One region of the Fictibacillus sp. 5RED26 genome, then DNA from elsewhere that is predicted to be linked to it. Evidence: predicted binding sites of a transcription regulator. Region 1 holds the regulator's gene; the other holds the start of a gene.

The links. Region 1 encodes LexA, which represses DNA repair genes until DNA is damaged. Its sites were predicted from a motif close to CGAACATATGTTCG; they were not measured.
Region 2: a site for LexA is predicted at 5,179-5,192, ahead of uvrB (excinuclease ABC subunit UvrB). Genes of this name have one in related genera too.

The regions. Positions count from the first base shown of each region.
Region 1 is NZ_JACZDU010000001.1:1,208,928-1,217,038, forward strand. Features, by position in the region: gene IHV10_RS06310 (MerR family transcriptional regulator) at 1-243, shown strand, start outside; gene glnA (type I glutamate--ammonia ligase) at 318-1,652, shown strand; gene IHV10_RS06320 (LysR family transcriptional regulator) at 1,694-2,533, opposite strand; gene IHV10_RS06325 (sulfite exporter TauE/SafE family protein) at 2,637-3,479, shown strand; gene IHV10_RS06330 (rhodanese-like domain-containing protein) at 3,573-3,869, shown strand; partial or broken gene IHV10_RS06335 (hypothetical protein) at 3,927-4,436, opposite strand; gene lexA (transcriptional repressor LexA) at 4,869-5,483, opposite strand; gene yneA (cell division suppressor protein YneA) at 5,644-5,910, shown strand; gene IHV10_RS06350 (YneB family resolvase-like protein) at 5,929-6,573, shown strand; gene IHV10_RS06355 (DUF896 domain-containing protein) at 6,634-6,873, shown strand; gene IHV10_RS06360 (HesB/YadR/YfhF family protein) at 6,978-7,262, shown strand; gene tkt (transketolase) at 7,436-8,111, shown strand, end outside.
Region 2 is NZ_JACZDU010000002.1:635,464-643,574, forward strand. Features, by position in the region: gene IHV10_RS11370 (ABC-F family ATP-binding cassette domain-containing protein) at 1-145, shown strand, start outside; gene IHV10_RS11375 (MGMT family protein) at 231-554, shown strand; gene IHV10_RS11380 (GNAT family N-acetyltransferase) at 580-1,083, shown strand; gene IHV10_RS11385 (DUF2254 domain-containing protein) at 1,236-2,612, shown strand; gene IHV10_RS11390 (serine/threonine protein kinase) at 2,660-3,460, opposite strand; gene IHV10_RS11395 (hypothetical protein) at 3,482-3,667, opposite strand; gene IHV10_RS11400 (DUF2198 family protein) at 3,907-4,137, shown strand; gene IHV10_RS11405 (sulfite exporter TauE/SafE family protein) at 4,153-5,025, opposite strand; gene uvrB (excinuclease ABC subunit UvrB) at 5,267-7,258, shown strand; gene uvrA (excinuclease ABC subunit UvrA) at 7,265-8,111, shown strand, end outside.

The DNA of each region.
Region 1 (8,111 bases):
GTTGATAAACTTCTTGAGATCAAAGCACTACTTGAACAAGGTGTGAATTTAGCCGGTATCAAACGAGTCTTTGAGCTAAATGAACAGGCAGCAGAATTAATTAAGAACCAGCCGAATGTGCAAGGTGTTCAACAAATTTCCGAATCTGCGCTTCATCGCAGGTTAAAAAGGGAATTGATTCATGCTGGCAGACATGGAAAAACCTCATTGATTCAAGGAGAACTATCCAGGTTTTTTCATTAAAAATCATTTAATAATACTTACGATGTGAACAATCGCCATAACCAGGCGCTTTATATTTAAAGGAGGAGAAAGATTTGTCTAAGTACACTAAAGAAGATATCTTAAGAATGGTAAAAGAAGAAAACGTAAGATTTATCCGTTTGCAATTTACTGATTTATTGGGTGTTATCAAAAATGTTGAGATTCCGATTGGTCAACTTGAAAAAGCTTTAGAGAACAAGATGATGTTTGACGGATCTTCTATTGAAGGATTCGTTAGAATAGAAGAATCAGATATGAATCTTTATCCTGATTTAGATACATTCATGATCTTCCCATGGACTTCTGAAAAAGGTAAAGTTGCACGTTTGATCTGTGACATTTTCATGCCTGACGGAAATCCGTTTGATGGAGATCCTCGTGGAATCTTAAAGCGCGTATTAAAAGAGATGAAAGACCTAGGGTTCTCTGATTTCAATATTGGACCTGAACCAGAATTCTTCTTATTCAAGAATGACGAGAAGGGTGAGCCGACTCTAGAACTAAACGATAAAGGTGGATATTTCGACTTAGCTCCAACTGACCTTGGTGAAAACTGCCGTAGAGATATCGTTTTAGAACTTGAAGATATGGGCTTTGAAATCGAAGCTTCTCACCATGAAGTAGCACCTGGTCAGCATGAGATCGATTTTAAATATGCTGATGCAGTAAGCACATGTGATAACATTCAAACGTTTAAGTTAGCTGTAAAAACGATCGCACGTAAACATGGTCTTCATGCAACATTCATGGCTAAACCATTGTTCGGTGTGAACGGATCAGGTATGCACGCAAATATGTCTCTATTCAAAGATGGAGAAAACGTGTTTTATGATGCGAAATCTGAAACAGGATTAAGCGAAACAGCAATGCATTTCCTAGCAGGTATCTTAAAGCATGCACAAGATTTTACAGCGATCACGAACCCAACTGTAAACTCTTATAAGCGTCTTGTACCTGGTTACGAAGCGCCTTGTTACGTTGCATGGTCTATGCAAAACAGAAGCCCGCTTATTCGTATTCCAGCTTCTCGCGGCATAAGTACTCGTATTGAGGTAAGAAGCGTTGACCCAACGGCTAACCCTTATCTTGCTATGGCAGTATTGCTTGCAGCAGGTCTTGATGGAATCAAGAACAAGCTAAACGCTCCAAAGCCAATCGATAGAAACATCTATGTGATGGATAAAGAAGAGCGCGAAGCAGAAGGAATCAAAGATCTTCCAGCAACATTAAAAGAAGCCCTAACTCTATTCAGCAAAAACGAAGTTCTTACAACAGCTCTAGGAGCACATGCTACAGAGCACTTCATTGAAGCGAAAGAGATCGAGTGGGATATGTTCCGTACACAAGTTCACCCTTGGGAACGCGAACAATATATGAGCATGTACTAAAAGGATTACCCCTGATATCATTATCAGGGGTTTTTTTGTTCTTAAGAAAATTTCCGAAGTACCTTCAATACTTCTGAATAAATGGTGCCTATGGCGTACTCTTCAGCATATACCGCATAAAAGGGACGATAAACAACATGTGGATCGAGTGGGACAAGCTTTCCTTCTGATACTTCATCCTTAACCATCCAATAGGATAGAAATCCAATGCCAAGTCCTCTAACAGCTAACTGTTTAATCAAATAATGACTGCTTGCTTCAATGATCTCTGTCGGTTCAATTCTTTCGGAACGCAGAAGTTGATCAGCATATTCCCTTGTACCAGATCCTTTCTCTCTAAGAATAAGTGGAGAGTTTTCAAGAGACATTTTATGCTGTGCATAAAAGCGCAGCTCATCTCTGCTGACTACTTCTACCTGAAAAGGATCTAATCCACTTGTTCCTTCAACTAAAGCTATATCAATCTTCTTCTTTTGTAATTCCTCGACTATTTGTTCGTGATTATGAATCATGAGCTTTAGACGGATAAATGGATAGAGTAACTTTATCTTCTTTACGAAGTCTGGTAATAATACGTCGCTTACGGTATGTGTTGCTCCGATTCGGAGTAGAATTTCTTCATTTTTTTCTTTTATTGATTCAATCGTTCTTGAAATTTCTAACATTTTCTTACCTTGTTCGAATACTTGTACCCCAGCGTTTGTTAATTCAAAAGATTGATTCATTCCAGACCTTTGAATAAGCTTCAAACCTAAATAATCCTCTAGCTTTCTGATGTGGACGCTTATAGTGGGTTGAGATAGGTTTAGGAATTCGCTTGTTTTTGTAAAATGTTTTAGGTGAGCAAGTGTCACAAAACTTCTGATCCAATCTAATTGCATAATGAAACCTCCATTAAGATTCGTAATGGTTCCAATAATATTTATTCATTTTTATTATAAATTAACTGGAGTTACAATGAAAGGAGGAAGGAAGTGTTATGAAATGGAGTGGCTTTTGTTTATTATTGGTGGAGCAGCAATCGGTGTTATCTCCGGTTTTTTTGGGATTGGCGGGGGTATTATACTGACTCCTGTACTTTTAGTACTTGGTTACGAACCTAGCGGAGCCATTATACTCTCTTTAATGTTGACATTGGGCTCAACAGTTACTGGCACACTATCTCACATAAAAATGAAAAATGTAAACGTTCGTTTGGCGTGTATACTCGGATTATTCGGGGTAATAGGGGCTGTTTCAACTGTGCCATTCGTACATTGGCTCGAAAAAATAAATGGAGCATCAACGGTTATTTCAACTGTATATGTTCTGATCTTGAGCTGGTTCGCACTTCAATTTTTAACCAATAGACAATCTGTTAGAAAAGAGAGGGGAAAGTCTTGGATTCCTTTAATTGGTTTGTTTACAGGAATCATATCATCACTTATGGGGGTTAGTGGTGGTTTCGTGATGACACCATTACTTACAAAGAAAGTTGATATTGAACTCAATAAAGCAATCGGTACAAGTGTTGCGGCAGCTTCGATTATTGTGATCTCTGGAATCGGATCTTATGTGTATGGAGGAGCAGAAATGGATTATCGCCACGGTTTGCTACTGATCGTCGGAGCACTTATTGGTACTCCATTTGGTATCTTCAATTTGAAGAAGTTTTCTGAAGATAGGGTGAAAGAAATGCTTGCTGTCTTTTATATTGTAGTCGCATTGAGTGTGGTTTTTAAAATGTTATCTTTAACGATATTATCTCTTGGACTGTTACTCACAGCGGTAGGACTATTCTTTATCGTACTATTTTATAACAAAGTTTCTCGATTATTAAGAGCTTAATGAGATTGGCTTCTGACATTTGGGAGAGAGGAACACCTTGGCAATATACCCCATCAGGGTATATTGCGGTCACATGTATAGGAGGAATAGAGAGTGAAACAGTTAACGGCTAAAGAACTTGAGAAAAAATTAAAAGAAGGGCAATCTCTTCATATGATTGATGTTCGTGAAACATCTGAAGTGAAAGAAGGAAAAATACCAACAACCATGAATATCCCACTAGGTTTGTTAGAGTTTCGTATACATGAATTGGACAAATCTAAAGAGTACGTATTAGTTTGTCGTTCTGGAGGTAGAAGCAGTCGGGCATATAAGCTTCTTCAAAGCTACGGTTTTAATGTGATCAATATGGTAGGTGGTATGGAAGCATGGGAAGGGAACACCGAATAACTTTATACTACTTAGAAACAAAACCCCTGACAGCATAAGAAGTCAGGGGTTTTAAAATCATTTGATCTCGATAGCGGAAGCAATATTGTTCCAGTCAGATGCCATGTTTGCAGTCTTACCATACCAATCAGAGTGCTTAAATAAGACTCCTTTTCCATAGCCTTGTGATGAAGTATGCTGCCAGAGCGTGGTCGAGTAGCTTGATGAAGGTGATGCAGTGCTTAGTGATGAGATTCTATCATTCCAGCTTGAAGGGAGGTTCTTAAAACCGTCTCTCCAATAAATGTAGGCGCCACCTTTGTTCTTGTTCTCATAAAAGTCTGTACAACAAGCACCTGTACCCATCGTATCGATTTTCTTTTGTTGTTTAAGCTTGTCCTTTTCGACATAGGCATTTAATTCTTTCATGTTTGTGAATCCATATGCCAACCAATCGCCGCTCTTATTCTGTTTTGGAAGTACCATAGTCACTTTGATGTGATCATCTAGTAGCTTAAAAGCATTAGATTCGACAGCTTTACCGTCCACATTCACGTAGTCAAATGACTTAATCGTATACTCTTTTTCTGCATATGTCTTAGGTGAAAATACTACTGCGGCAAGAGCAAAACAAATCATATAAAGATATAGTTTTTTGCGCATTATTCTCACTCCCATTATTCGTAATTTTTTATTCTGAAATAATAACACTTGTCCTCCCTTCGATCACCTCCTATCAATTCATACGATTGTTATTAAAATGATTAAAGTTAAACGAAGAGAAAAGGAGTTTTGGTTAACCTCGTTACATTGCCAATTTAAACTATTTAGGTATAATATGTAAATGGATAAAAAGACTTAATATTCAGTCAATTAATTGAACTAATCCTTCATTAGTCGAGCACCGGAGTGCCTATGAATGATCTTTTAAAAGTATTATTAATCTATGAATTAGTAAAGTAATAGGACGAAAAAAAGAAGTATCTAGTCAATTAGATACTTCTTCTAAGGAAAATTCAGTTAATGAATACTTCGGTATACGCCGATTACTTTACCTAAAATCGTACAGCTCTGTAAGATGATCGGTTCCATCGATGAATTTTCAGGTTGCAAGCGGATATGGTTTCTTTCTTTGAAGAATCTTTTTACAGTCGCTTCATCTTCATCGGTCATAGCTACGATGATATCTCCATTATTTGCTGTAGGCTGCTGTTTTACAACAACTAAGTCCCTATTGAAAATTCCTGCTTCAATCATACTATCACCAACAACAGATAACATGAATACGTTCTCGTCCCCAACAACGTGCTCAGGTAGAGGGAAGTATTCTTCTACGTTCTCAACTGCACTGATTGGAAGACCTGCCGTAACTTTACCGATCACAGGGATTGAAACAGAACGAACAGAAGGGATGTTGTCTTCTAGACCTAATACTTCAATTGCTCTTGGCTTTGTTGGATCTCGCCTTATAAGCCCCTTTTTTTCAAGTCTTGCTAAATGTCCGTGAACGGTAGAGCTTGATGCAAGGCCAACTGCCTCTCCAATTTCACGAACTGAAGGCGGATACCCTTTTTGTGATACTTCCTCTTTTATGAAAGCCAATATATCCAATTGTCGTCTGGATAATTTAGTCATTTTTTAGCACCTCACCGAATTTTTTATCTATAAAAAGTATATCATGGAGAATTAAGAGATACAAACATAAGTTCGAAAAAATAGTTGACACCGAACAAACGTTCCAGTTATTATGAATGTAAGAGATGCGAACAAACGTTTGTTGAAAGGGGATATCACAATGAAACAAGGGACAATGCATGTTATTGTATTTTTAGGGTTGTTAGGTGGTATATTTTTTACGTTATCAAATCTTGCCTCACAAGAAGCTCAATATATCGAAGTAACCATACAGGAGGGGGACTCACTGTGGAGTCTTTCTGAAGAGTATAATGCCAAGCACCATTATTCCAATTGGGAATTTATAAAATGGGTCGAAAAGAAGAACAGTGTAAATGCGGCAGCTGTTTTTCCAGGTCAGAAAGTAATCATACCAGTCAATAAATAAAAAAGCGGGTTTAAAACAATGAAAGCAATCATTTACTCCAGAGTTAGTACAGATAAAGATGAACAAATAACTTCATTAGAAAGACAAGAAGCGGAACTAAAGAAGTTAGCACTACAATTTAAATTTGAAGTTGTGAATTGTTACCGTGAAAAAGCAAGTGGTTTCTCTTTAGATCGAGAAGAGTTGCTAAATATATTAGATCTTGCAAGGGATGGAGAGTTTCAGTGCCTTCTTGTACAAGATGATACTCGTTTAGGCAGAGGAAAAGCTAAGATGGCATTACTTCATCAGTTGATCAAATACAACATTAAAGTTTATACGCTCTCTAATAACGGAGAATACACATTAACAGAAGCGGACGAAATGGTGCTTGATATTGTGTCTACTGTAGAAGAATACCAACGAAAGCTTCATAATATGAAGATCAAGCGTGGAATGAGAAAAGCTGTTAAAGAAGGGTATAAACCTCAAAAGAATTTAAAAAATCAAACTGGTGGTGGCAGAGACAAAAAGGAAGTGCCAATCTCTGAAATCGTACGATTAAAGAACATGAAGCTTACATTTCATGACATTGCTTTAACGCTTAGAGGGCTGGGCTTTGATGTGTCTAAAGCAACCGTACATAGAAGATATAAAGAACATGTGGAAAATACAGATAACTAGAAATTCCTTTCATTCTGCTGTAGGATAGAGTGAAGAATGCTTTAAAAAGGAGTTTTTACTATGTTATCTAAAGATAAGATGCAACGTATAAATGAACTGTCTAGAAAATCTAAACAATCAGATTTAACATCAGCAGAAAAAGCTGAACAAAAAAAACTACGAGAAGAATATTTACAAGTTTTCCGTAAATCCTTCGTTCAAGATTTGCATGGTATGACCTTTGTTGATCCGAACGGGGATGATGTAACACCTGAAAAATTAAAACGAAGTAAAGATAATAAAAATAACCTCAAACATTAATAAGAAATGCCTATTTACTCACTGTAAATAGGCATTTTTTTCTGTTGCAATCTATACACATTAGTATATACTGTTATATAACAACTTTGAAAGGGGAGAATATTTTGACTTTTTCAATTACAAGTGCAGCTGCGAACCTTTATAAGGATATTGCTTTAGAAGCGTCAGAGGCTTTAAGACTTTTCGTAAAATATGCAGGAAGTGGTGACTCGGGAGGTTTTTCCCTTGGTGTGACCGCTGATGTGCCTGAAGAGAACGATTACATTCAAGAGATTGAAGGTCTTCGATTTTTTGTTCGAAACGAAGATAAATGGTTCGTTGAGAATATGAAACTTGATTATGATGAAAATACGGATCATTTTTCATGTCACTTACCAGGTCTCGCATAATAAAATTTAACCGCCTGTTCTAATACAACGAAAAAGTTGTAGGATAACAGGCGGTTTTTGTATGTTTTCATGAGTAGATGGTAAAATAACTATAGTTAAAAATGTGTTTGTCTTGTCTAATTGCATTTGAACGTTTATTATGAAAGTCAAAACTGTTTAGTACATATGAAGGGATGATTTTTTTGTCACGAACTATTGATGAATTAGCAATTAATACAATAAGAACACTTTCTATCGACAGCATAGAAAAAGCGAACTCAGGGCATCCAGGTATGCCGATGGGTGCTGCGCCTATGGCATATAGCTTATGGTCTAAATTCATGAACCATAATCCTGCAAATCCTGAATGGTTCAATCGTGACCGTTTTGTACTATCAGCAGGACATGGATCGATGTTGTTATATAGCTTGCTACATTTGAGTGGATATGGTTTAACAATTGATGATCTGAAGAATTTCAGACAATGGGGAAGTAAGACTCCAGGTCACCCAGAATTCGGTCATACGGTTGGTGTTGAAGCAACAACTGGCCCGCTTGGTCAAGGGATTGCGATGGCTGTAGGTATGGCTATGGCTGAGCGTCACTTAGCTGCAAAATATAACCGTGATGGACATGAAGTGATCGATCACTTTACTTATTCTATCTGTGGTGATGGAGACCTTATGGAGGGTGTTTCTGCTGAAGCAGCTTCACTTGCAGGTCATCTTGCGCTTGGTAGAATGATCGTACTTTACGATTCAAATGATATTTCTTTGGATGGGGACCTTCATCACTCATTCTCTGAAAGTGTAAAACAAAGATTTGAAGCTTATGGCTGGCAAGTCCTTTATGTGGAAGATGGAACAGATC
Region 2 (8,111 bases), on a different contig from region 1:
ATCACATGACCATCAGTTCGTTGAAACGATCGCGAACCGTATCATTGAAATCACGCCTAAAGGAATTCTTGATAAGCAAATGTCTTATGATGAGTACTTGGCGAATGATGAATTGAAGAAGCAGCGCCAATTGATGTATCAATAAAACAACGAAGGAGTGTTAAGTCTGATCGTAGATTTAGCACTCTTTTTTTGTTTGGCTATTTGTTTAAAAAAAGTGAGGAGAAATGATGGAACCATTTACTGAGAAGGTCATTAAAGTCATCAAAAGTATACCGAAGGGACAAGTCATGACTTACGGACAGATTGCCGGTGTAGCTGGAAATCCGCGAAGTGCTAGACAGGTCGTGCGTATCCTTCACTCTTTGAGTAAGAAGCATGATCTGCCTTGGCACCGGGTAATTAATGCAAAAGGTGAGATCGGCATTCAAGATGAGGAATTGTTTTTTACGCAAAAGTCACTGTTAGAGAGTGAAGGCGTGCAATTTAAAGGGAAAAATAGAATGAACATCGAAGCATACAGGTATTCGCCAGATTGCGAGGATTATATTTAATTAGCATTGATAGGGAGAAATGAGTATGCAGATCAAACAGAATACGGTAATAAAAGTAGCAGAGTTAAGGGATAAAGAAACGATCCATAATCTTATGCAGTTTTATTTTTATGATTTCTCAGAGTTTATCGACATTTACGTCGATGACAATGGAGTTTTTGGTCAGTATGCTTATTTAGATAACTATTGGCAAGAAAGTCGTCGCTTTCCTTATCTGATCGAATGGGAAGGAAAGGTAGCAGGATTTGTATTAGTAAGTGAAGTACAAGAGGAGAACAATCAACACTGGTCGATCTCAGAATTTTTTATCATGAAAAAATTCAGGCTTAGTGGTTTGGGCAAACTTGCTGCTTATCAGGTATTTGAAAAACATAAAGGAGATTGGCAAGTTTCTCAAATAGAAGCGAACAAACCTGCACAAACATTTTGGAGAAAAGTGATCGGCGAATACACGAGTGAACAGTATAAAGAGCGTAATGAAGAGAGACGAGTCATCCAATCGTTCTGCAATAAAATAATCAAGAAGTGACGTGCGATTCTATTCAATAGAATTGCTTTTTTTATTGTGATAAACCGATAGAAAGTTTGACTTTTTTTTAATAGGGCAAAATAGGGTAGGAGCTACTTGTATCTGGAGTGTTCCCAAATAACTGTTGTTTTTACTTCTGAGGGGATGTACACATGTTTAGATTGAACCTGTTAGATAATTATTTAAAGAAATATACAAAAATGTCGGAGAGGGAACTATCACATACGGTGCAATCAAATATGTGGTTTACTCCCGTGCTCTACATGATATTTTCTGCACTATTAGTGACGGCCACATTAACAACTGATCTAAAGTACGATTTAGGAGATCAAATGCGTCCATTTTTTGCAGTCGATTATGATCTTACACGAAATCTAGTAGGAACGCTTACCGCTGCAACTCTAACTTTGACTACTTTCACGTTTAACTTGATCCTAGTTGTGTTTACGACGTTTTCTGGACAGTTTTCTCCTCGTATGTTGAAAAACTTTATAGCTAGTAAATCAACTCAGCGTGTTTTAGGTATATTTACCTCAAGTTTTATTTATATGTTGTTGAGTTTTTTATTTCTGAACAAAAGAATGGCCGAATATTATTTTGCTGTTCCTTTGGCGGCGGCTATTATTGCTGCATTTTCAATGGGAACATTTATCTTTTTTATCAATCATGCTGTTGCTTGGCTTCAAGTGAATCAGATGACCTATGACATGAAGAATGAAGCGTTGTACATCGTAAAGAGTACATTAGAGGACGAAGTCGATCCTTATAAAGTGGATGATTTAACTACGGTAAACAGTGAGATATGTGATGAAAGCGGCAATACGATCTCAGCGCGCAAATCGGGATTTATCCAACTGGTGGATTTCATTTCTATCATGAAAGAAGCTGAACGAGATGATATTGTCATACGATTGGAGTATGCGATCGGAAGCTATGTGTATGCTACAACGCCATTTATCACCTATTGGAAAAAAGGTGAGAATGAAGTGGATGAACAAAAATATTTAGCGCTCATCAGTATTGGAAGAAGGCAAACAGAAGTTCAAGATATTGAATTTAGTATTAATAAACTTGTGGAAGTTGCGATTAGATCGCTTGGAAATAATGATCCAAAAACAGCGATTAACTCCATCTATCAACTAGGTGAAGTTCTTACTACGATTTCACGTGGATCCATTTTTTCAAAGTATTTGGTAGATAAACAAAATAATCTGCGCGTCGTTTTACAAGAACGAGATTTTAGCCATTATTTATACAATGCTTTTGGATACATTCGTCACTATGCAAAAGATAATGTGATAGTATGTACGGAAATACTGAAGGTTCTTGATTTGATGGCAAAATCTCTAAATAAGCGTGATTATAATGCAGTCTGGGAATTCGGGATTTTAACCGCAAGCGGGTTAGAAAATCAATTCTTATTTGCTTTAGATTATCAACAATTTCATCGAGCGCTGCAGAATCTTTCCGTGACGACAAATCATGAAAAAGAGTATGAGGATTTCTTATTTAAAAGTAAACAACCATAGGTGCTGCTATAGAATATGAAAAAGCCCGGTATCAGTACCGAGCTTTTTTATATGGAGCGCAATGCTTTTTGAACGTCCGATGCCGAATGAAACGGCTCGTCAAGTTGAAGCATTTTTCGAAGAACATATTTAAGTGAGGATGAAATTTTTAACTCTTCTTCCCAACTCTCCTCTTTCTTCGTTTGGGGCACGTAAGATGAGTAAAGAAGAAACAAGGCAAAATGACCGAGAGCAAACAGGTCGCTTTCCACTTTAACAGCCCGCATCCGAAGTTTCTCCGGATGCTCATGTGGATCTTCAATCTCATGGTCTATGTCTGATAAATAACAAGCAAGCCCAAAATCAATCACGATCAGTCTTTTATTTCTTTGAATGATATTTGGAATTCGAAGGTCTCGATGTATGATCCCTTTCTGGTGAAAGCGTTCAGTAATAGTTAAAAGCTCTAGCAATATCGAGATTGTTTCTTTTTCGTTGAATGTTTGATTTTCACGAAAAATTAGGTCTTCGAATGTGTCTCCCTTGATCCATTCCATAGCGATAAAGTGACCTTGTTCATCTTGAAAGGTATTCAATAGCTTCGGTACAGGGTGTTTCTGCAGCGCTTCTAAAATTTGAGACTCTCTTTGGAAAGAAAGAAGACCTGTTGTGGTCTTTGCTTTAGTGTTCCGAAGCTGTTTTAGTACGATAATCTCACCTGTATGCGTATCAAGTGCTAGGTACGTAATACCGTAACTACCCATTCCTAGAACTTCTTGAATAAGATATTGATCATGAACAAGGTTTCTAGCTTTAATAGGTCTGTCCCAAAACGTTCTTTGCATACCTTTCCATAGTTCAGCTATCATGTTGTTTGAATGCTACTCAGATCAGGAGCTAAAGAAGCTGCTTCTCTTTTTCTTTTTATAATGCTTGTGTCCATATCCACCATAATGCTTCTTGCCAAAATCACTGCTGCTGTATTTCTTGTAGCTTTTCTTATATTTGTAGCCTGAGCTGCTGTACCTCTTATGGCTGCTTTGACCTAATAGTGATTTTAATAGTTTCTTTAACATGAAAAATCATCTCCTTTGAAGATCCTTGTTAATCATATTCGTCCTTTTCAAGCATTATCCTACTGTACGTACTTTTAAACAAAAAGTTTCAAAGAGAAGGGGTCTGACCCCAAACAATTTATTTCCCGCAACAATTTCCTTGTTTTTGTCTAGTGAGTTTTGTTAAATTTAGAGAGGTATAATAGAACGTTTACAAAAGTTATGTTTTTTGGTGTTCAAGGAGAGGGGTTCTTCGTTTCATGTTGGAGTATATTGTCGCAGCTTTATTGCCGTTTGGTCTACAGCTGCTATTTAATAGAGTGTTGTTTACTAAGTACTTACCTTTGGCGATTACTGTTGTTATCTTAATTTTTGGTTTTGATGGCTTGAATCAACCGTTGCCTCTCCAAATCGTTGCCGTAATTTCTACGATTATAGGCTTCTTACTGGGACTTAAAATTTATAACAAACAAAAAAGAAAAGTAAGATAAAAAAAGACGTCACCTTTACGAGGTAGACGTCTTTCTTTTTGTATGAGTGATCGTTTCTTTTAAGAAAAGTACGAGCATGGATAGCACATATAGTGTGATGATACCTAGACCAGCCTTATCAAGATGAACGAGTTTCAGTACTACTGAGCTTAAGATTGTGATGTAGAGAGCACCTAGATATTTTTGAATCTGTTCGCTGGAATAGATGGTTGTGAGCTTTGCACCTAGTTGAGTCCCGACCAACGCCCCTAAAATAAGCAGGAGGCCAAGTTTATAATCAATCTGTACACTTGATGCGTACGTTAAGAAACCAGCACTTACGATGAAAAACACACTGACTAAGCTCGTCCCAACCGCTTTTCTAGAAGGGAACTTCATTAAAGAAATGAGCATTGGAACCATTACAAATCCTCCGCCGACTCCTAATGTCGTAGAAATGAATCCTCCTGTAAATCCAATAAAGACTGCTTTTGGCCAAGAGAAATAGATCTCAGTAGTGCTTTGCTCTATATTCTTGCGTTTTGTTTGCTTATAAAGCAGGGAAAGAGCAAAGTAGGCAAGAAGAACAATATAAAATATTGGGATGATCGTATCGTCGTAACCCATCTTCTCTAACCATACTACAAGTGGATGAGCGACCTGTGTGGCAACGATTCCTACAATTCCTAAAACAGCAGCAGTTTTCCATATAATATTCTTAAATCTAAGATGAGCAGCAACGCCTGAAACACTTGTCCCGATTGAGTACATAAGACTCGTCCCGATCGCTGAAAGAGGCGGGAGACCCAACAAGATTAGAACAGGTGTCAGAATAAAGCCACCACCTATTCCGAAAATGCCTGAAAAGATGCCGATGCATAAACCTAGCAGTATATAAAAAAACTCCATTTTAAAACTCCTTTAAAAGGGACACACCTTTTACAATTTTTCCGAAAGCCTTGGTAATGCTAGCGGGAAATGGGGTCAGACCCCACACAATTTATTTCCCAACAAGCGTCTACCTTTAAGTATAACACTTAACTTTCCTTCCAGAAACTTCTGCGAATATTTGTTCGTAATTATTAGGTTTTTGGATATGGGCTGTGCTATAATTTGAGTAACCAGAATTTAGGAACGGAGGTTCGGTTTTGTGAGTCAAAGTCAATTGTTCGAAATCAAATCAAACTATCAGCCACAAGGGGATCAGCCCGCAGCGATCCAACATCTTGTGAACAATATAAACGCAGGAAAGAAGAGTATGACCCTGCTTGGTGCGACCGGAACAGGGAAGACGTTTACGGTATCCAACGTTATTCAGGAAGTAAACAAACCGACTCTTGTTATTGCTCATAACAAAACATTAGCCGGACAGCTTTACAGTGAGTTGAAAGAATTTTTTCCGAACAACGCAGTTGAGTATTTTGTATCGTATTACGATTATTATCAGCCAGAAGCATACATCGCACATTCTGATACGTATATCGAAAAAGATGCAAGCATTAATGATGAGATCGATAAACTTCGCCACTCGGCTACTTCATCACTTTTTGAACGCAAAGACGTTATTATTGTGGCCAGCGTATCGTGTATTTATGGTCTAGGTTCACCTGAAGAATATAAAGACATGGTGATCTCTTTAAGAGAAGGAATGGAGAAAGACCGTGATCAGCTTTTACGTGATCTTGTAGATGTTCAATACAACCGAAATGATATTAACTTTACTCGAGGTACGTTCCGAGTTAGAGGAGATGTCGTGGAAATCTTTCCAGCCTCACGTGACGAACATTGTCTTCGTGTGGAGTTTTTTGGTGATGAGATCGACCGAATTACAGAAGTGGACGCACTAACAGGCGAAATTCTAGGTGAACGTAAACACGTTGCCATTTTCCCGGCTTCCCACTTCGTAACACGTGAAGAGAAAATGAAGGTAGCTATCAAGCGCATCGAAGCTGAGCTTGAAGATCGCCTAAAAGAATTGAATGAAGCTGGAAAACTGTTAGAAGCACAGCGTCTCGAACAGCGTACAAGATATGACCTAGAGATGATGGCGGAAATGGGCTTTTGCTCAGGGATCGAGAACTACTCCGTTCATCTGACGCTTAGACCATTAGGGTCGACGCCATACACACTTCTAGACTATTTTCCTGATGATTCACTGATTGTTATCGATGAGTCCCATGTTACTCTTCCACAGATTCGTGGAATGTTTAATGGAGACCAAGCGAGAAAAGGGGTTCTTGTCGATCACGGGTTCCGACTGCCTTCTGCAAAAGATAACCGACCGTTAACGTTTGACGAATTTGAGCGGTATACAAAGTTTCAGCATATTTACGTATCAGCAACACCAGGGCCGTATGAACTCGAACACGCACCTGATCCGGTTGAGCAGATCATTCGTCCAACAGGACTCCTTGATCCTACACTAGAAGTTCGTCCGATCAAAGGTCAGATCGATGACTTGCTCGGAGAGATCAACGAAAGAATCGCAAACAAAGAACGAGTTCTTGTTACTACTCTAACGAAAAAGATGTCTGAGGATCTTACCGATTATTTTGTAGAGCTTGGTATAAAAGTTCGTTACTTGCATTCAGAAATTAAGACGTTAGAACGGATTCAAATCATCCGTGACCTTCGTCTCGGTGTGTTTGATGTACTCGTCGGAATAAACTTGTTGCGAGAAGGACTGGATATACCTGAAGTGTCTCTCGTTGCGATTTTAGATGCAGATAAAGAAGGCTTCTTACGTTCAGAGCGTTCGTTGATCCAAACGATCGGACGTGCCGCGCGTAACTCAAACGGTCACGTTATCATGTATGGAGACAAAATTACGAAATCCATGCAGATTGCGATCGATGAAACGCAGCGCAGACGTCAGAAGCAGATGGAGCACAATGAAAAGCATGGAATCACACCTACTACGATTAAAAAAGAAGTGCGTGATGTGATTCGTGCAACACAAGCTGCCGAAGATACAGAAACGTATACAAGTTCAAAAGCTCCTAAGCAAAAGATGAGCAAGAAAGATCGCGAAGCGTTTATCGAGCGTATGGAAAAAGAGATGAAGGATGCTGCAAAGAACCTTCAGTTCGAGCGTGCAGCTGAGCTTCGTGACCTCATACTTGAGTTAAAAGCGGAAGGATGATTGCAGTTGGCTACCAACCAAAACATAGTTGTAAAGGGTGCTAGAGCCCATAATTTAAAAAATATAGATATTACGATCCCACGTGACAAGCTGGTTGTTCTAACCGGCTTATCAGGTTCGGGTAAATCTTCACTTGCTTTTGATACGATATATGCAGAAGGACAGCGTCGTTACGTTGAATCTCTTTCGGCTTATGCCCGTCAGTTCCTCGGACAGATGGACAAGCCGGATGTGGATTCGATTGAAGGACTGTCACCTGCGATTTCGATCGATCAGAAAACAACAAGCCGTAATCCTCGTTCAACAGTTGGAACGGTTACGGAAATCTATGATTATCTTCGACTTCTATTTGCTCGTATCGGACGACCGGTATGTCCTGTTCATAACGTGGAGATCACTTCCCAAACGATTGAACAAATGGTTGACCGGATTTTAGAATATCCTGAGCGTACGAAGCTTCAAATTTTAGCACCTGTTGTTTCCGGTCGAAAAGGGGAACATGTTAAAGCGCTTGAAGATATTAAGAAGCAAGGGTATGTTCGTGTCCGCATAGACGGTGAGATGCGTGAGATATCTGAAGAGATTAAGCTTGAAAAAAATAAAAAGCATACTATTGAAATCGTGATCGACCGTATCGTCGTAAAAGAAGGAGTCGCTACTCGTCTAGCTGATTCTCTTGAAGCAGCACTCAACCTTGGTGGAGGAAGTGTTGTTGTTGATGTCATGGAAGAAGAGGAACTTTTATTCTCTCAAAATCACGCCTGTCCTCATTGTGGATTTTCAATTGGTGAACTAGAACCACGCCTATTTTCATTTAACAGTCCGTTCGGGGCGTGCTCGTCATGTGATGGTT